3 regions of the Aquimarina macrocephali genome follow, and region 3 is predicted to be linked to each of the others. Evidence: riboswitches for the same ligand, from Rfam matches in the RefSeq annotation. Region 3 holds a riboswitch; each other region holds the start of a gene.
The links. Region 3 has a riboswitch for cobalamin ahead of AAFU52_RS24765 (TonB-dependent receptor plug domain-containing protein). Riboswitches for the same ligand answer to the same signal wherever they lie in the genome.
Positions count from the first base shown of each region.

Region 1: linked by a shared signal. The riboswitch ahead of AAFU52_RS04660 ((2Fe-2S) ferredoxin domain-containing protein) and the one ahead of AAFU52_RS24765 (TonB-dependent receptor plug domain-containing protein) in region 3 are both predicted to bind cobalamin.
Region 2: linked by a shared signal. The riboswitch ahead of AAFU52_RS04850 (TonB-dependent siderophore receptor) and the one ahead of AAFU52_RS24765 (TonB-dependent receptor plug domain-containing protein) in region 3 are both predicted to bind cobalamin.

Region 1 covers NZ_CP151795.1:1,043,684-1,050,396, reverse strand. The annotation lists gene AAFU52_RS04675 (sirohydrochlorin chelatase) at 1-802, opposite strand, end outside; gene cobA (uroporphyrinogen-III C-methyltransferase) at 880-1,602, opposite strand; gene AAFU52_RS04665 (SDR family oxidoreductase) at 1,647-2,462, opposite strand; gene AAFU52_RS04660 ((2Fe-2S) ferredoxin domain-containing protein) at 2,449-3,270, opposite strand; cobalamin riboswitch at 3,371-3,559, opposite strand; gene AAFU52_RS04655 (AAA family ATPase) at 3,735-4,259, opposite strand; gene cbiB (adenosylcobinamide-phosphate synthase CbiB) at 4,259-5,185, opposite strand; gene AAFU52_RS04645 (pyridoxal phosphate-dependent aminotransferase) at 5,167-6,189, opposite strand; gene AAFU52_RS04640 (cobyric acid synthase) at 6,186-6,713, opposite strand, start outside.
Region 2 covers NZ_CP151795.1:1,083,725-1,090,437, reverse strand. The annotation lists gene AAFU52_RS04855 (PepSY domain-containing protein) at 1-868, opposite strand, end outside; gene AAFU52_RS04850 (TonB-dependent siderophore receptor) at 973-3,312, opposite strand; cobalamin riboswitch at 3,417-3,605, opposite strand; gene cbiE (precorrin-6y C5,15-methyltransferase (decarboxylating) subunit CbiE) at 3,807-5,003, shown strand; gene AAFU52_RS04840 (hypothetical protein) at 5,127-5,528, shown strand; gene AAFU52_RS04835 (NAD-dependent epimerase/dehydratase family protein) at 5,702-6,706, shown strand; gene AAFU52_RS04830 (glycosyltransferase family 2 protein) at 6,706-6,713, shown strand, end outside.
Region 3 covers NZ_CP151795.1:5,610,505-5,617,217, forward strand. The annotation lists gene AAFU52_RS24750 (hypothetical protein) at 27-467, opposite strand; gene AAFU52_RS24755 (RNA polymerase sigma factor) at 454-963, opposite strand; gene AAFU52_RS24760 (S41 family peptidase) at 1,191-2,636, shown strand; gene AAFU52_RS24765 (TonB-dependent receptor plug domain-containing protein) at 2,710-4,653, opposite strand; cobalamin riboswitch at 4,732-5,030, opposite strand; gene AAFU52_RS24770 (bifunctional adenosylcobinamide kinase/adenosylcobinamide-phosphate guanylyltransferase) at 5,073-5,621, shown strand; gene cobT (nicotinate-nucleotide--dimethylbenzimidazole phosphoribosyltransferase) at 5,636-6,673, shown strand; gene AAFU52_RS24780 (hypothetical protein) at 6,683-6,713, shown strand, end outside.

The sequences.
Region 1 (6,713 bases), 1.4 Mb from region 3:
CTACTACTTGCTTTCTATATTTACAAAGTTGGCAGTTCATATGAGCAGTACCGCTTTTGGCTTCTTCTAAGCGTTCGTCAAATGCTTTCATTAATAATTCATCGGTACCAAAAGGATCTGTATAGATATATTCTAGGGTAGAAGATGTATTCATATCGGTGACATGACCATAAATACGTTCTAGTAATACTCCTGTAAAAAAGAAAAAAGGAATAACGATAGTTCGTTTAAATCCTAATTTTTCAATCATTTGTAACGATTCATCAACTTTGGGATAGGCTGTTCCGCTGTATGCAGTGGTAGCAAATCCGAATCCCATTCCTTCCCAGAGCATACTGGTTAGCTTACATACATCACTATTGGCATCGGGGTCAGTTGTCCCTCTACCCACAACCACCAGGCAGGTTTCTTTTCGATCTAGTTTAGATAAGGTAGCCTCTGTCTCTTCGATTCGCTTTACTGCAAGATCCAGCAAAAAGGAATTGACACCGATATGCTTTCCCATGGCAATAGTTAGATCCTTATGATAACTTTGAATGGTGTTCAATTCATAAGGGATATCATTTTTTGCATGAGACCCGGCAAATAAAATAACCGGGAGTGCATATATTTTTCGGATTCCATTAAGGTACATGCGCTCTACAGCAGCTTCGTAAGTGGGATGATTAAACTCTAAAAACCCATAATCTACTTCATAGTCACTCTCATAACGTTCTTTTAGGATACTTACTAGCCGTTTAAAAGAAGTAATAGCAGCTTCTCTACGGCTTCCATGTCCACAAAGTAATATTCCTTCTTTCATTGTCTTTATTTATAAATTGAATTGTCGATTATAGTTAAAAATGGATTCCAGTCTGTAGAGGAATACCAAGCATTAATTTACCGAATTGGATTAGCTCCAATAAGTAACACCACAGGCATTTGCAATGTACTGTTTTTGATCTGTTCTTGTATACTACCTAGCGTACCTGTTATAATTTGCTGATTGGACCTCGATACATTAGAAGCTGCATTAACGGGGATAGTATCATCCTCGCAGACCTCTAAAAGCTTAGGAATAATTCTATGCAAACTTTTAAGCCCCATATATATTGAGATGGTATTTCCAGCTTTGAGCATATGCGCAATCCCGGTGAGTTGCTCAAAAGAATAATCAGCTGTATGTGCCGTGCATATCAGCATGGCATTGGATTTATTTCTTTCGGTAATTGGAATATTAAAAATATTTGCGGCTGCCAGTGCTGCAGAAATACCCGGAATCACCTCAAAAGGAACATTTTTTTCTGTTAGATATCGTGCTTCCTCAGCTGCTCTTCCGTAGACATAAGGATCACCAGATTTAAGACGAACTACTTTTTTACCTTTCTGATAATGAGTATAGAGTAATTCATTGATTTTTTGTTGCCGTTCTATTTGATCAGAAGTATCTCCAAATTTGCGTCCCACATATACTTTTTCTCCAATAGTATTGATCGCTAAAATAGTATCTGAAACGAGGTTATCATGAAGAATCACATCTGCTTCTTTGATAAGGCGAGATGCTTTTACAGTTAATAATTCTGGATCTCCCGGACCAGCACCTACTATGGCTACAACATTCATTTTTAAACGTTTAAATTTTTAGCTATTATTTAATAATGCTTGTTTTATATTAATTTTAAAGGATCAGGATGGATATAAGAATAGCCTAAAAGTGTTTTACTTTTGGCATTAGAGATAATCTTATATGCTTGCTTTTCTTGTTTGATAAAAGTAGGAGGGGTAAGCCCTATTTTTTGTGCAGCAAGTGTATAGTATTCTTTTCGTATCGGATGCTGATCTGCGCAACCATTTATAATTTCTCCCCAAGCCTCTTTTTCGATAACCGCATTAATTAACCCAATACAATCTTCTCTATGGATTACATTAATAGGAACATCTCCATTTTGCACTTCTTTTTTATTAGCAAGAAATCGGCCTGGTAATCGATCATCACCAATAAGACCAGATAGCCGGATAATGGTTACTCTATTTTCAAATTGTTTTTGCAATAGTCGCTCTACAGCGGCAACTGCTTTTCCTGATTCTTTTTCTGGTGCAATATTCAATGTTTCAGTTACCTCTCCATTAGTATTTTGATATACCGAAGTAGAGCTGATAAAGATTATTTTTTGAGTTTCAGAAATAAAGGGAAGTATACTTTTTATTTGGTCTTGGTATATTTCTATAATATTAGAGATTCGTTTAGGAGGGAAATTGATAATGACAATTTCGCTTCCTGATAGAAAATCTATATATTCTTTTTCTGAAGATTTTCCAAGTGTAAAAAGGTGAGGTATAATACCTTCTGCTTTTAGCTTCTCGATTTTACTTTCTGTAGTGGTAGACCCTTTTACCGTATCTCCGTTGGCAATTCGATCTATTGCCAATGGTAATCCTAACCATCCGCAACCTAATATACTTATATGTTTAGACTTCTTCACTGATTCTAATATGGTTTGGTGACATCCCTAGGTAAATAGTAAGAATATGCTCCCAGGTCACTGTATCCTCTTCTTTTATCCAAAATGTTACCAGGTGTTTTCCTTTTTTATTTTTCAAGCGTATTGCCTTGGTAAAGATAGTAGATTTTTTAAGCCAGATCACCTCTGCAACACTTACTTTACGATCGGCTATCTCATCAGAAATATCTTTTGGGATTCCGGCAATAGTTAATTGTAACTGAAGCTCTTCTCCGGTAACTTTGACTTCATAATCATCGGTGTAATCTACCAGGTGAGGCGATTTTATTTCAATTGCAGCTGTGTCGTATTGTTGCACAGCAATAGATTTAGGTTCTTGAAATAAGTACTTAAATAATGGATAAAGGTGTTGATCAGAAGCAAAAGATCGGGCTACTAAGGCTTCTCCTAATGCTGTGTCTGTTTTATCTTTAAAAGTAACAGGAGCAATGGTTTTTTCATTCTCGGTTAATAAGACCGACCATCCTTCTTTATATAATAAGTATTCTTCTACAGGTTGATCTTCTTCTAAGTGAGATTTCAGAATTGAAACAGCTTTATCAGGAGTCAGGTTTTTATACCAAAAATTACCAGGTTGTACGATCCAGGTTGGTGCATCTTCACATCGACCATTACATTTTGTTTTAATAGTATGAGTAGCATCCCAAAGCCCTTTGTTACGAAGATATGCTCTGGCTTCACGTATAGCGATTTCACCTTTTGCTTTTTTGCAAGACCCTCCATCACAAAACTGAAAGGTGGTGTTTACTTTACTTAAATTTTTCCCCATAATTAAAAGAAATTAAAAACAGGAAAGGAAGTCAAAAACAAGAATGCTTTATGTACATTCATAAAGCTATTCAAGACCAACCCTTTACCCGAGAGTTAATATTACATTTTGATTTATGGCAGGTCTCCTGACTTTACACAATTATAATCACCTTCCCATAGTTATAACTACAGTGGTATATGGATTATAATTTTATATATGTATTACAGTTGCGGGAACAGTTTTGGATTTTCACCAAATTCCCTTTTCATCTTTTGTTTCCAAAAGAACCGTAAATCAGCAGCGAAGATACTTTTTTTGTTTAAGAACTCGTTTAAACTTTTTCAATTAGCTAAAAAATTGCTCTTTTGCATCTGTTTTTTGCCTTTTCTTCCTTCCATAGCTCTGCTATGCAACTCAAAAAAGCCTTCTTTCAAATACAAAATTGCTAATTTTCACTTTAATTTATAAAGTCCAAACGAGTTCTAAATAAATGATTGGATAAAATCCACACGTTTTGTTAAAGTTGTTTTTGGGATTACCTCTATTTTAAAGTTAAAGCTTTGATAGACTTGTACAAGACATTGATGAATATGTAATGCTTCCTGATAAGATTGAGGGCGTTGGGGATCGTTGATATAGATTTCTTCCCAGGGAGACATTAAAAATATGGTAGATGTATAATGTGTTTTGAATGGGAAGCCCAATAAATATTCTGGAATAGGATGAGATTTGGCTTTTAAATAGGCTATAATATCAGGCAATCCTCGATCTACAAATGTATTTTTTTCAACAGGAATCTGTAGCTCTCTAATCGTTTCTTGATAGACTAAATTTGCAAAGAAAGGAAGATCTCCCCATGGAGTTTTATTACTTTTTATCTGTTGTTGTTCAAGTATTATTTTTCTCGAAATTTCAGAAAAGCACTGATATCCATTAGCTTGTAAAGCCTGGATTAAACTTGTTTTTCCGGTTCCCGGTGCTCCGGTAATGATATATCTTTTGGCCATTATAAAAAATAGTAAACCATACAAATTAAAAGGACAAATGTAAAGGTTACTTTTTGATTGATCCTTGCTACCGTTTTTATTTCCTGATCTTTCAGGATTCGATCATTCGTTCCTATAAAAGGTTTTTCAACTAGTTTTCCGTGATAATAATTAGGTCCGCCAAATTTACAATCCAGAATTGCGGCCAGGGCAGCTTCGGGATATCCGGCATTAGGACTGGAATGTTGTTTACCATATTTTGCTACAAAAGGGATTTTATGAAGCTTACCAGTTACCAGTAACATTAGAAATGCCGTAATTCTAGCCGGGATATAGTTAGCTACATCGTCTAGTTTTGCAGCAAATTTTCCAAAATTTATATACCTCTCATTTTTATAACCAATCATAGAATCAAGAGTATTAATCATTTTATATCCCATAGCACCGGCCACCCCAAATAATGCATAGTAGAAAAGAGGAGCAATAACTCCATCACTAAGATTCTCTGATAATGTTTCGAATACTGCTGATTTTATTTGTTGTGGATTTAATTGATCTGTTTCTCTACCCACAATCCATGACAGTCGTTTTCTACCTTGTTCTATTCCCTTTTGTAAGGCCGTAAAAACAGCTTTGCCTTCATCTATTAAACTTTTATTTGCTAAGGCGTAGAACACGAATATAGAGGTAAATGTATAATAGGCAATTGTATATGAGGAAATGAGTTTTTGAGTATAATAAAAGAATGCAATTGTACCTATGAGTAACCCAATAGTGAGTGCCATTCCCTTTATAAAAGCAAAAGGATTTGTGTTTAGTTTTTTTTCACCAAAAGCAATACTATTCCCGAATAATCGTATGGGATGAGGAAGCCACCTGGGATCTCCTACTATCAAATCGAGAATATATCCAATCACTAAGGGGATGACTACTGTTGTGTACTCCATTGCTGTAAAGCGTGAATTAATAATTCATTTTTCTCGGGGTTCTGACTGGCAACACGAATGTAATGACCGTCCAAACCTCTGAAATTCGATGCATCTCTGATCAATAATTGATGGGTATGTGCTAAATAATCTTTGAGAAGAGGAGCACTTGGTGTTTCTAGTTTTACTATAAAATAATTAGTATTTGATGGGGTAACAGTAAATCCATCTAATCTATCAATTTGTTGTTGTAACTGAATGCTATACCCTAGAAGAGTTGCCATGTCCGGGTATAAGACCTTATAGTTTTTAAATATATATTTTCCTGCTTCGATTGCCATGGTATTAACACTCCAGGGTATTTTAGAATGCTGTAGTTTTTCTCCTATTGCCGTACTACACAATATGTATCCTAACCTCAATCCTGGTATCGAAAATAATTTAGTTAATGATTTTACAATAATGAGATTGGTACACTTCTCGAGAAGCTCGACACAAGATTTGATCTTATGAGTAAACTCAATATAGGCTTCATCGACAACAAATGTTGTATCAGGAAAATCGGTTACTAATTTCTCTATTTCTAAAACCGTATTTCTAAAACCATCAGGATTGTTAGGGTTACAGAGAAATACGAGATCTTCCTGAAAAGAAGTGCTCATTACCTTAGAACGATCAAAGTGCTTGATTTTTATATTACTCCTTAAACAAGCATCTTCATACTCAGAAAATGTAGGAATGCCTATGGCTGCTGTTTTACCAGAAAAAAGAGGGGTTATATTATAAAAAGCTTCTGTAGCTCCGTTAGTTATTACTATTTGTGATGAATTTAATCCATGATGATTTGCTACTTGTTGTGTTAACACATCTGCACTAGGAGTTGGGTAATTAGCAATAAGAGGTAGCTGCTCTCTAAGATATGAAAGTAACTGCTCTGAAGTCCCTTCATGCCAAATATTAGAACTAAAATTTGCTTTAAATGGTATTGCGTAGCGATAGCCGTCATCACCGTGTCCGTATATCATAATATGGTATGCATTTCAGAAATAATAGAATCTATATCAATGCTTTTTTCTAATAAAGCAGCTAACTTATCATAATTCTCTTCTTTATAGGCTTTATAATCAAAAGATGTTTTTGTATTGGTAAAATTTTGCAACAAATCTTCAATTACGGTAGAGTGATCCAAAATTCCATGAATATAGGTTCCCCAACAATTCTTCTGGATATATCCTTCTGGTTGACCATCGATATAATTTAAGGGTTGATGATTTTCAACCGTAGTTTCTCCCATATGGATTTCATACCCCGAAATGGTTTCTGGATATTCCTTAAAAGTAAAGCTGCATTGCGTAGTAGTCTTCTCTGAAGTTAACTGCGTGGTTATTGGTAAAATACCTAAACCGGGAAGCATTTTAATATCGCTTTCGACTCCCAGAGGATCTTCAACCACTTTTCCCAGCATCTGATATCCACCACAAATACCAATAATGGTTTTTTGCGATTTATGAGCGTCTAATATCACTTTAGCAATGCCTTTTTCTCTAAG
Region 2 (6,713 bases), 1.4 Mb from region 3:
CTTGCCATTTTAGAACTTCTTCTTTTTGTAATTGTGTACTGGGAGTCCATTCAAAAGGTGTCATACTCATCCATCCGCTAAAAATCCAGGTACATACAAATACCCCAAAAACCAATCCAAAATAATAATGATAATTGTACCATTTGTTTTTGAATCTTTTAAATTTTGCCTTTGGTTTCTTTTTGTATCTCACCAATCCTGTAATTATACCTGTAATTACCATGATGAACCCTAATGCGGCTAACCATGTTACCAGTTGTCTCCATAATGTATTATGAATTCTAATATCCTTAAAATAAATCCAATGAGGAATAGCACCCAACCACGACCAAAATCTTTCAGAACTGGTATTTATAGCAAGTAGCTCTCCCGTTATTGATGAGATATAAACCAACGTATTGTTTTTATCCTCAAATTCAATTTTGAAAATGGGCATATGTGGTAGATACTTTGTTCTTGGAATCCATTGGTCTAGCTCTGCTAATATTTGGACAGTTGAATTAGCCGCTATTCCTGTGTTTTTTGTTGCAATTTTTAATGCCATCTCTTTTGTTAAGGTCACTTTTTGTCCATTATCTGCATATTTGGAAAAAAAATTCCCCTGACCTGTAATCAAATGAAAAACGGGTCTATTGAGAACATAATTCAGTCTAAGTTGAGATATCTCGCCAATAGTATCATTTTTAAAAACATTTTTAGGGGGTAATACTTCAGTACTTACTGAATTAGAAAGCATTTCTATTCTTTCAGTTTCACTTAGATGTGGAAAACTTTGGTACATCATAACAAAGCCTGATAAAAACCAAATTAAGAATAAGGCACAAAAAAAAGTGCCAAGCCAATGATGTAAAGAAATAATCTTTTTCATCTGTTTTTATAATATTTCAGAGTATCTAATTATAGATTTTATTAAAGTAATGGAAAATGCACCGATAGTTAGATTGCATCGATACATTCTCCTTTTAAATTTGTTTAAAACTTATATGCCAAACTTAATTTATAGTTTCTTCCTTGGCCAGGAAAAAACTGATTTGAATAGATCGCATCGGTAAAATAAAGTGTATCGGCTATATTATTTATGTTTAATCCTATTCTAACTTTTTTTGCTTGATAATAAAGGGATCCATCTATAGTAGTATGCGAAGGTAATGTATATGTATTACTTGAGTTGGTATAGTTTTCACCTACGTAATTTAGTCCTAAACCGATTCCTAAACCGTGTAAATACCCTTTCTGAAATTCATAATTTCCCCAGAAATTAATAGAATTTTTAGGAGCATATGGTAACCTGTTTCCTGCAGGTATAGTTTGTAGCGTTTTATTATAATCTCTAATTTTGGCATCTATAAAAGCATACCCTGCTTTAATATAAAATCCTTCAAAAGGTTTTGATTCAATATCTAATTCTATGCCTTTAGAATCTGCAGAACCTATTTGCTGGTAATCATCGACACTTGTTTTTTCTACGATATTATTTTTTAACATAAAATAAGCCGAAAGTGTAGCAGTAAACAGATCATTTTTTTGAAACTTGATTCCTAATTCATTTTGAAAACCTGTTTCAGGGTCAAATACTTTTCCATTCGGAGTTACTCTTCTTGATGGTTTAAAATAGTTTGAGTATGAAGCAAAAATGCTAATCATATCTTTAACAGGTTGGTAAACAATACCAGCACGATATGAGAATGAAGATGAAGGGATTTTTGTGCGAACTCCAGAAGTAATTAAGGCTCTGTTATTATTAATAATATCTCTATAATAAGTTCCGGTAAATGTATCATAACGTAGTCCTATTAGTGCTTTAAATTTATCAGAAAATTTAATCCAATCTTGCAAATAAAATGCATATACTACCTCCTTTTTTATATCAACTTTATTATCTATTGCCTCAATGTACCCTTGGTTTAAAGTAGGGTTTTGAACAGAAATAGTTGTAAAAGTTCCAGGACCGATTACTTCTCCTCTAAAAGTCTTACGATCTAAAATACTGATAGAATTCCCTAGTAATGTCTTATGTTCTATAGTACTTGTTTTGAATGTGTAGCTTAAATCTAATTGATTTTGCAAAGTTTTAGTTTGATGATTAAAATAAAACGGGAAAGCTCTGGTGATAGAATCTTTAGTTGGATTTAACTCTAGAAATTCTGTAGAAAGATAATCTATATCATCATTTGAATACGATAAGAGATTTGATAACTTTAAATTAGGATTAAAATCATGTGAGTATTTTATTTGATAATCAAGACGCTTGTGTTTTAAATAATCCTGTGGGTCGTTGTATCTGGTCTCTGGATCCATTCCTGAAATAATAGAGCTATCTTCACCTACAGGAATACCCGTATCTGTATCATATACATCTTTATTAGTCTGAAAGTAGAAAGCTAACTTGTCATTTGCCGAAGGGGTATAATCTAACATTAAGGATCCATTATTAGTCGCTATGCCATAATCTCTCCACCCTTGGGTACGTGTCATTCCTATATCTATTCTATAACGTAATTTATCTGAAACTGGACCACTAATACCTCCTTCAATATTATAAGTGTCATAACTACCATAAGTAGCTTTAAAATTAGCTTTTTGGTTATAGGTAGGTTTTTTACGGACTATATTTATAATTCCTCCTAATGCCGAATGACCATATAGAACCCCTGCAGGCCCTTTGAGTACCTCTATTCTCTCTACATTTACCAGATTCGTAGAAGGTGCACTTGTAGATATGTTGTGCCTTTCATCTCTAACACCATCAACTAGCATAACAAAATTATTAAATCCTCTAATTCTAAAAGTTTGGAAACCTCCATACCTATTTATAGGCCTTACACCTGTAACACTTTTAACTGCATCTCCGATATCAAAAACATTACGTTGTTGCATAATTTCACCATTAACACTATTAGTGGTTACAGGGATGTCTATATTTTTGATTCCTAATTTGTTAACATTTAGTATTTCCTTATTGGTTTTATTGTTTCCTCCATTAATAAATACTTCTTCTAATCCAGTAATGTTTTTTTTAAGTGTTACATCCAAAATGAGAGGTTCTCTATCCAAAATAATATTTTTAATAGTTTGTTGATAGCTAATGGCAGAGAACAAAATATTGTAATTTCCTTTTTCTAATGAGATCGAATATTTTCCTTTTTCATCTGTAATTGTTTCGTGATTTGTCTGTTGTATATAAACAGAAACATTAGAAATTCCTTTTTCGGAAATTTGACTTTTTACAGTTCCAGTAATTGTAATGTTTGATTGTGCATAGGTAATGAAACCCCATAACAATAAGACACTGCATAATGCTAATTTTTTCATTTTTTAAATTGAGATTAAGCAGGGAAAAATGCAGAAATAAATAAAAGCTACCTTTTAGGTTAAAGGCAGTTATTATTATTTTCACTCTTTACCCGAGAGTTAATAATTATTTAGATTTTATGGCAGGTCTCCTGACTTAACTCGGTAAATACCTCCTTCCCATAGCCTTTGCTACAGTGGTTTTATGGTACTACTTTTTGTGAATCTTACAGTTGCGGGAACAGTTTTGGATTCTCACCAAATTCCCTTTTAATTTTCACCATAGGTGAAAAACCATTTATCGGGCGCAAATATAGTTTTTTTGCTATTGGATTAAGTTGAAAGGTTATATTTTCATTTAAAATAACTGAATATATTTTGCTTTAACGCTAAACAATTGTAAATGATAGAAAGAATGGAGTTTTAGTGAGAAGTGATAAATATTTTGATTTCTATAAACTTTAACTTTGTAGCTTTGTTGATTCTATGAGAATACATACAATATCAATAGCACTATGATCTTCCATATTATAGGTATCGGAAATAAGACCCCGGATTTCACGACAGAACAACAACAGAACATTCTGGATACTCGTATTTTTAGCGGAGGAAAACGTCATTATGAATTGGTCAAAGACTATCTTCCCAAAAATCATCAATGGATAGCTATTCAATCTCCGATGTCTCAGGTATTCGAGGCATATGAAAAAGCAGCAGTACCGATTATTGTTTTTGCTTCCGGAAATCCACTGTTTTATGGATTTTCGAATACATTAAAAAATAAATATCCAGATGCAGAAATCATAACGATTCCTTATTTTAGTTCGATTCAATTATTGGCTAATGCAATGCATTTGAATAGTAACCGGTTAGAAACCGTAAGTGTGCACGGAAGAAGCTGGAAAGCATTAGATACTATCTTAATCCAACAAAAAGAAAGTATAGGAGTGCTTACAGATACAGAAAAAACTCCAGCTATCATTGCAAAAAGACTTTTGGAGTATGGATATGATAATTATGAAATTATTGTAGGAGAAGACATAGAAGGAGAACAGGAAAAATTTCAGAAATTATCTTTATTGGAAGCTTCAACAATGAAGTTTCACTCACTGAATTGTGTTATCCTAAAAAAAACAGAACATCGCCAAATTGATTTTGGGATAAGCGACACTGATTTTAAAGGCTTACCTGGCAGGCCTAAGATGATTACCAAAATGCCTATTCGATTAATGACCTTGCATTATTTAGATATTCTTAATGTTGATATAGTATGGGATATCGGCTTTTGTACTGGATCTGTTAGTATAGAAGCAAAATTAAAGAACCCAGATATAGCCGTAGTTGCATTCGAAAAAAGACCACAATGTGAAGCAATTATGATAGAAAATCAGAAATGTTTTGGCGTTCCTGGTATTCAGGTAGTAATGGGAGATTTTTTTGAGCAAGATCTTACTCAGTTTGCAAAACCTAAAGCGATTTTTATTGGTGGTCACGGGGGGAGGTTAGAAGAACTTTTTCTAAAGATCGCTCCGGTTTTACAACTTGAAACCTGTATAGTAATCAATGCTGTCAAAGAAAGTTCGGTACAAGCTTTTAAAGCGGGTTGCAATAAAATAGGGTATACTATCGTAGAAGAATCCATACTGTCACTTGATGAATACAATCCAATTACGTTGCTTAAAGCAATAAAATTAAGATCTAAAACCAAATAAGAACCTAATTTTTTATTCAGTATCTGGCTTGCTCGTTTTTAATAAAATTCACGGTTTCCAGTGTGTTCTTCACTTCATATAGTGTATACTTTTGTGTCTAAGTATTAGGAAAAGAACATGATTATGAAAAAAAATAAACTACTTAGTTTGCTGATGATTGGTGCTGCTGTTCTATATTCTTTTAGAAAGGATGGTGATATGTCCAAACTCGACATCAAAAAGATAGAAATAGAAACAGAGGTAGAAGAAACCAACAGTGTTATAAGTACTGTTTCTTCTGAAAAATTATTTACAAATAATCTTATTGTAGAAGTTATAGATACTAAAAACATTTCATCACCGAATGTTGAAATTATTATTGATAAAGCAACAAAAACTAACGATAATAATAGGTGTGTCACTTATGAAAACATTTTATTGAATGAAGGTTATTGCCCAGGATCAGACACAGAAGACTTGATCGAATCACTCCCAAATACCCGCATAACTCCATTTCTCATATTGGATTATCGTTATAGGCTTTAGAATCATTAGCGTCTGTTTACAAGGCTTGTTATATAAGGAGTGTAAACAACAGAAAGTTTATAACAAGCCCTATTACAGATCTTGAAAATAATTCATTTTAAACAAAACCTGTCCCATATATGATCAATTTATGTAGGTTTGTCAAATGAAACGAGCATTAAAAAATTAAACGTGTGAAAATAACTTCACTTGTAACCGGCGGAGCGGGATTCATAGGTTCGCATGTGGTTAATCATTTACTAAAACAAAATCACCAGGTTATCGTTTTAGATGATCTTTCGGGAGGAGATAAGGAAAATATAAACTCAGCAGCACTATTTTATGAAGGTTCGATACTAGACGTTACCTTAATACATACTCTTTTTGATAAGTATAAGTTCACCTATGTCTATCATTTGGCTGCTTATGCAGCTGAAGGATTAAGCCATTTTATTAGAAATTTCAACTATCAGAATAACCTGATCGGTAGTGTTAATTTGATTAACGCATCGGTAGTTCATGAAGTGAAATGTTTTGTTTTCACCTCTTCTATTGCGGTCTATGGGACAAATACATTGCCATTGGTAGAAACACAATTTCCGCAACCGGAAGATCCTTATGGAATAGCAAAGTATGCTGTAGAATTGGACCTGATAAATGCACAGAAGATGTTTGGTATGGATTATATTATTTTCAGACCTCATAATGTATACGGAAGACATCAAAATATAGGAGATAAATATCGTAATGTTGTTGGGATATTTATGAATCAAATTCTTGAAAATAAACCTTTAACCATTTTTGGAGATGGTAAGCAAACAAGAGCTTTTACACATATTGATGATATTGCACCTTATATTGCTAGTTCGGTAACGATACCCGAAGCACATAATACAGTTTTTAATATAGGAAATGATGCAGTATACTCTGTAAAAGAACTGGCAATAGCGGTAAGTAATGCAATGCAATCAGAACTAAATATAGAACAACTGGAAAAACGGGAGGAAGTGACTCACGCCTATGCTAATCATTCAAAATTTGATACTGTTTTTAATCCCAAAAAACATATAGATTTAGAAACCGGGCTTTTAGAAATGGCCAAATGGGTAAAGACTCATGGGGCTCGTTCTAGTAAAGAATTCCAAAACATTGAAATAACAAAAAAGCTGCCGAATTCCTGGAGAAAACCTTTAAGATAATGACAAA
Region 3 (6,713 bases):
AGTGTTTTTCAGGTAGTCGTTTGTATTTATTTTGTTAATTTTTCGGTAGTGTTTTCAAATTCGTTCAGGTACACTAATTCCTGTTTGCCCTCATTCATTAATTGCGAAACCATATTGAGGATTTTTTTGGTTTCTTGTAAAGCTATTTCTGGATCTTCATATGTTCCAAGAGCTTCGTCTGGGTTTGGTGGCATATTTGTTAAAAATATCCCTGCAATCAAAGCTATTGATGCTGCAATACCCATCCAGGCGTATCTGGATTTTCTACTACTGGTATTTAATTTTAGATCCTTGGTAGCCGTTATGGTACTCTCTTCAGAAAAATATTGAAATAGATCTTTGTATTTCTCCAAATGCGACGGCACAGTTTCTCTGGTAAAGTAAACCTTTAATTCTTTTTCTTCAGAAACGGTGGTTTCGCCTTCGAAATACTTCTCTAGTAATTTTTCTATGTTAGACAACTCCATAATTGTGTTTTTTTAATAATTCTACTCTAATTTTTTTTCTTCCTCTTGATAATGCAACCCTAACTGCTGTTTCATTAAGCCCCAGCATATCTGCTATTTCTGCATTATTATATTGTTCTATATCTCTAAGTTGGATAATCATTCGTTGTTGTTCTGGCAGACTATCCATAATCTTACCAACCCAATCTAAACTATCTCTAGCTTCTAATTCTCGTTGTAATGAAGGTCTCTCGTCCTTATAATTACTATGTACAATTTTTAGGTTTCCTGTTTCTTTTGCCTTAAGCTTATCATAACAATAATTCTTAGTCATTGTCATCGCAAAAGCTTCTACATTTTTATACTCAGCCATTTTACTCTTATTCTTCCATAGCTTCAGTAATACTTCTTGTGTAGCATCTTCTGCTTCTTCATTACTTACAAGCAAACGTTTAGCTAACCTAAAAAGCTTATCTTTAAATCCGTTTGTAAGCGTTATAAATGCTCCTTCTTTCATTTTGGTTGGTGGTTTTCATAAAACTTTGTCAGCTTTATATAAGGGAGACGACTATCTAAGTAATTTGTTACAATCTTTTTTAAAATTATAATAAAGTAGTTACATTTATCGCTTTATACTAAGAAGTAAGGTCAATATGAAATAAGTATAACTATCATTTTTATTCTTCTCGGAATGATTATTGATGAATTTCATTAGGCAAATAAAAACAATAAATATAAAAATAGATGAAGTACATAAAGTATTTTGCACTATTGCTTTTCGTTGGTAACCTGCTTACGGCATGTTTTGATGATAACGATGATGTACCCCGTGTTTCTGGTGCACCAGAAATAAATGATTTTATCTGGAAAGGATTAAATCTCTATTACTTATACAAAGCAGATGTCCCTGATTTGGCAAATAATCGTTTTCCTTCTAATCAGGAATACATACAATTTTTAGAAGGATTTTCTACTCCTGAAGCACTTTTTGAAGAATTAAAATCTAAACAAACAGTATTGGTGGGCGGAGAGCAAGTAAAAGTTGATCAATTTAGCTGGGTTGTAGATGACTATATTGCATTAGAACAAGCTTTTGACGGTATTACAAAGAATAATGGTATGGAGTATGGTCTTGTACGTTATCCAAACGACCAGTCTCTTGTGTTTGGGTATGTGCGTTATGTACTACCTGGGACTGATGCAGCCGCCAAAGGAGTAAAAAGAGGAGATATCTTTAATACGGTTAATGGTACCCAAATAAATGATCAAAATTTTAGAGGACTATTAGGCACTGATAGTTACAGCATAGGTCTGGCAACTTTTGATGGTACCAATGTTACCTCGACAGGAACTTCTATTTCACTTACCAAAGTTCAATATACCGAGAATCCTGTTTTTATATCAAAAACTATTGATGTAGGTGGTAGCCCTGTCGGATACCTTATGTATAATTCTTTTACTGCAGATTTTGATACTCAACTTAATGCTGCCTTTGGAAAATTTGTATCTGATAATGTAAGTGACTTAATATTAGATCTGAGATATAATGGTGGTGGATCTGTTACAACTTCAATTGATTTATCGAGTATGATTACAGGGCAATTTAATGGTCAGGTTTTTTCGACAGAAGAATGGAACTCTGATCGACAGGCACAGTTTGGAAGCACCAATCTTTTTGACAATCAAATCAGAACAGGTGAAGCCATTAATAGTCTTAATTTAAGTAGAATTTATATTTTAACTACTAGAAGCTCTGCTTCTGCTAGTGAGTTGGTAATTAATGGGCTTGACCCACATATAAATGTGATCCAGGTAGGAGCCACTACAAGAGGAAAATTTCAAGCATCAATAACATTATATGATTCTGATAATTTTGGACGACAAGGTGCTAACACTGGACATACATATGCTATGCAACCTTTAGTTCTTAAATCCAGCAACTCTGTTGGTTTTACAGATTATCACGGTGGTTTTTCTCCAGAAGTAGAAATCGAAGAAGATTATTCTAATCTTGGGGTTTTAGGTGATGAAAATGAACCTCTTTTTAAAGCTGCAATAGATAATATTTTAGGTACAAAAAGTGCTAAAAATTATAATATAATACAATTAGAAAGTGTTGGAAATAGTAAAATGTTTTCTCCCGTTTATGAACGTATGTATCGGGATAACAATCTTCCCACTGCAGAATAATATAATCTCTAAAAAAGTAAAAACTCCTGAACTATTCGTTCAGGAGTTTTTGATTAAACCCGGGTTATAATATTTAGAATTCCAGATTAATTCCAACTCTGGCATTTCTACCTTTGGTACTAAATCCTAAAATCTCCTGATAATCTTCATTGGTAATATTATGCATCGCTGCATAAATATTTAGATTTTTTAGTAGTCGGTGACTAATATAAAAATCTAATATACCATAACCATCAAGAGAAACTTGTGTTGGGGCAAAAGTAACCGGGTCTGTATTAGCAAAATCGTTATCTGTACGCTCGGTATTATACTGATAGTTTAACGAAGTATATGTCTTTTTTCCTAATTGATAACCAATACTAGCATTAATCATATGTTCAGGAATTCTGATATTATCGTCTAATTTGTCAATATTAGTATAGGTATAATTCCCTTTTACAGATAGTTTGTCTTCTAAAACTGTTGTCGACACCTCTACTTCTACTCCATCTACCTTAATATCGTCGGGTGAATTAAAATTCACAAAAGTAGTAGGATCAAAAGTGATAAAGTTTTCTGATTTACGATTAAAATAAACTACACTCACCGTAGCTTTCTTCTTATGAGATAATTCAACTCCTCCTTCTATAGTTGTGCTCTCTTCTGGTTTAAGATCTGGATTTCCTGTAAAAAAGGCCGTATCATATAGCTGAAATAATGACGGAGTGATATATGCGGTACTATATGATGCTAATCCTTTAATATAATTATCTCCAAATGTGTGGGTGTATGATGGATTTATAGTATAAACAACATGATTATCATAGGTACTATGAATATTATATCTCGCTCCTGCATTTAGATTAAAACCAAAATCTGAAGCATATACTACATTAATATAAGGATCAATAATATCAAACTCTGCATCAGTATCACTAATTGTCTCTTCTAGATTTGTAGTACCAAAAGGAATATTTACAAGGCTAAATTTACTATACGAACCATTTGCTCCAATAACCGTATGCAATGTATTGTTAAAGGTATATTTATTATATGCATCAAAAGTATGTACATTACCTTCATATTTTGAAGGAAAGCTAGATTTGGTAAGATCTCTTTCTAAGGATGCAAAACTGTTTGTAAATGTAAAACTACCCTTAGGGTACTTAATCTCCCAAAAAGATCCTGCCCTTAATTGTTGACTCTCAAACCGATTGTCTCCATCTATTCCTGCCGCAGCATCGAAATCATTTTTATATTGATCTAAATTTCCAAAAAAATGAAATCTAAAATTATCATTCCATCGATATCCTAACTTGGTATATACATTAAATTTAGAAAATGCATCGCTTTCTGCTTCTTCGGTCTCTGCTGCCGATAATCCATCACTAAACTGATTTCCTACGCTTGCCAAATAGCTTACTTTTCCCAAGGTTCCGTTAATCGATGCAAGGTTTATAAATTCATTAATATCATAATCCTGATCTTCCTGAGATTGATTCGTTCCTATACTGGATTGAAAACTAGCAGATATCTTTTTCTTACTTTCAGATTTTGTAATAATATTGATTACCGCAGCCGCAGCTCCAGAACCATATAAAGTACTCGATGCTCCTTTAAGAATTTCAATTTCCTGTATTTGATTAACCGATAGTAATCGTAAATCAAAATCTCCAGAAGAAGTAGAAGGATCACTAACTGTTACCCCATCAATTCTAATAACTACCTGACGATTACGCCCTCCACGCACATAAACACCAAGGTCTTGCCCAGCGGCGCTACCGTTACCATTAATAAACAAACCTGTTGCTCTTGCAAGTACTGTAGCTACAGATTGCCCCTGGCTACGTTCTAGTTCTTTAGCAGTAATTTTAGTAATTACCTTACCGCTTTGTTCTCGTTTCAAACTAAACTTAGAGTCAGAAATAACCACCTCGTCTAGCTCATTAACTACCTCATCTATTTGGATCTCCTGTCCAAATACAACAGATGATCCCAACATTAAAAATGCTGTTCCAAAAAATACTTTTTTGTTCATTACTTAAACACTTAATTTTTACAATTACCGGAAAAAAGTATGTAGTTTACCCATACCCAAACAATTGTCCCGAAAGTTTGATTACAATGAATAAAGGCAGGTCTCCTGGCTCGCGTCTTGTTGTTTACCTTCCCGATCGTCAAACGAGCAGTGGTTATAAAGTATTAACAACAAGCATCCTTTTTAATGATGGACACAGCATACAGTTGCGGGAACAGCTCAGGAATATTGATTTACGATGTTAAACTTCAGAAATACGATTAAAAATTAAAAAAATCGAGATTTATATGCTAACTTCATTCTTCATTGTACCTGATTCCCTTTTAATCCTCAACTCCCATGAAAGGAGTATCAGAACCAAAATTCTGCGCGAATGTATTATATTTTATGGAATTTCGGATTACTTTAACAAATAAATAATGTATTCGATTACCTTTGCTATCTCTAAAACCAATTCAATGTTGTATTACATTACAGGAGGAGAACGTTCTGGTAAAAGCAGCTATGCACAGCGTCTGGCATTACAGTTATCCGACACTCCTTATTATCTAGCGACTTCACGCATTTGGGATGATGATCATCGCAAACGTATAGATAGGCATATTGCAGATCGCGACGATCGTTGGATCTCTATTGAAGAAGAAAAAGAAATCTCTAAAGTTGTTAAAAAAGATAGTGTTGTTGTGATCGATTGTGTTACTTTGTGGCTTACCAACTACTATATGGATACAAAAAATGACATCCAGCTCTCACTGTCGCAAGCAAAAGCAGAATTTGATAAACTATTAAACATAAATGCGACTATAATTATCATTTCTAATGAAATCGGAATGGGGGTTCACGCTACTACCAAAATTGGTAGAAAATTTACCGAACTACAAGGCTGGATGAACCAACATATAGCTAGTCATGCCGATAAAGCAATATTAATGATTTCTGGTATTCCTGTTGAAATCAAAAACTCTTAATAACCAAAATATACATGGACTTTGATATAAAACCTATCTTTAATAATACCCTTGAAGCAACTCTTCAAAACAAAATTAATACTAAAACAAAACCTGTTGGAGCATTAGGAGTACTTGAAACAGTAGCTTTACAAATAGGTATGATTCAAAACACGGACCAACCCAGTTTAGATCAGCCTACTATTCTAGTTTTTGCCGGTGATCACGGTATTGCAAAAAAAAGAGAAGTCAACCTTTATCCCCAAGAAGTGACCGCACAAATGGTTTATAATTTTGTAAATGAAGGAGCCGCTATTAATGTCTTTTGCAAGCAACATCATATTGCTCTTAAAATAGTAGATGCCGGAGTTAATCATGATTTTGAAAATATCCCTGGTATCATTCACGAAAAAATTGATTTTGGTACTCAAAATTATCAAGAAAAACCTGCTATGACCGCAAAACAATGTACCATAGCTATACAAAAAGGTGCTGATCTGGTCACAGAAACATTTAATAATGGCTGTAACACTATAGGTTTTGGCGAAATGGGAATCGGAAACACTTCTGCTTCTTCATTATTGATGTCATATTTCACAAAGGTTCCTTTGGCAGAATGTGTAGGTTCTGGAACAGGTCTGGATACTTCAGCTATTAAAATCAAGCAACAAATTTTATCTGAAGTATACCAAAAACATATACCTTCTTCTCCACTTGAAGCACTAACTATATTTGGAGGATTTGAAATTGCTATGATTACCGGAGCAATTTTAAAAGCAGCAGAACTCAAAATGACTATTATCATAGATGGGTTTATTGTTACTTCTGCTTTATTAGCTGCATATGCTATGCATCAAAATGTATTAGATTATTGCATATTTGCTCATACATCAGAAGAACAAGGACACCAAAAGATGTATGAGTTTTTAGATAAAAAACCATTAATTAATCTTGGTATGCGATTAGGAGAAGGAACAGGAGTTGCTGTAGCTTATCCTATTATAGAATCTGCAGTTACTTTTCTTAATACTATGGCTAGTTTTGAAAGCGCTGGAGTTTCTGGTAGTGAATAGTTTAACACAATGAAAAAAGGAATCTTATCCATATTTATCG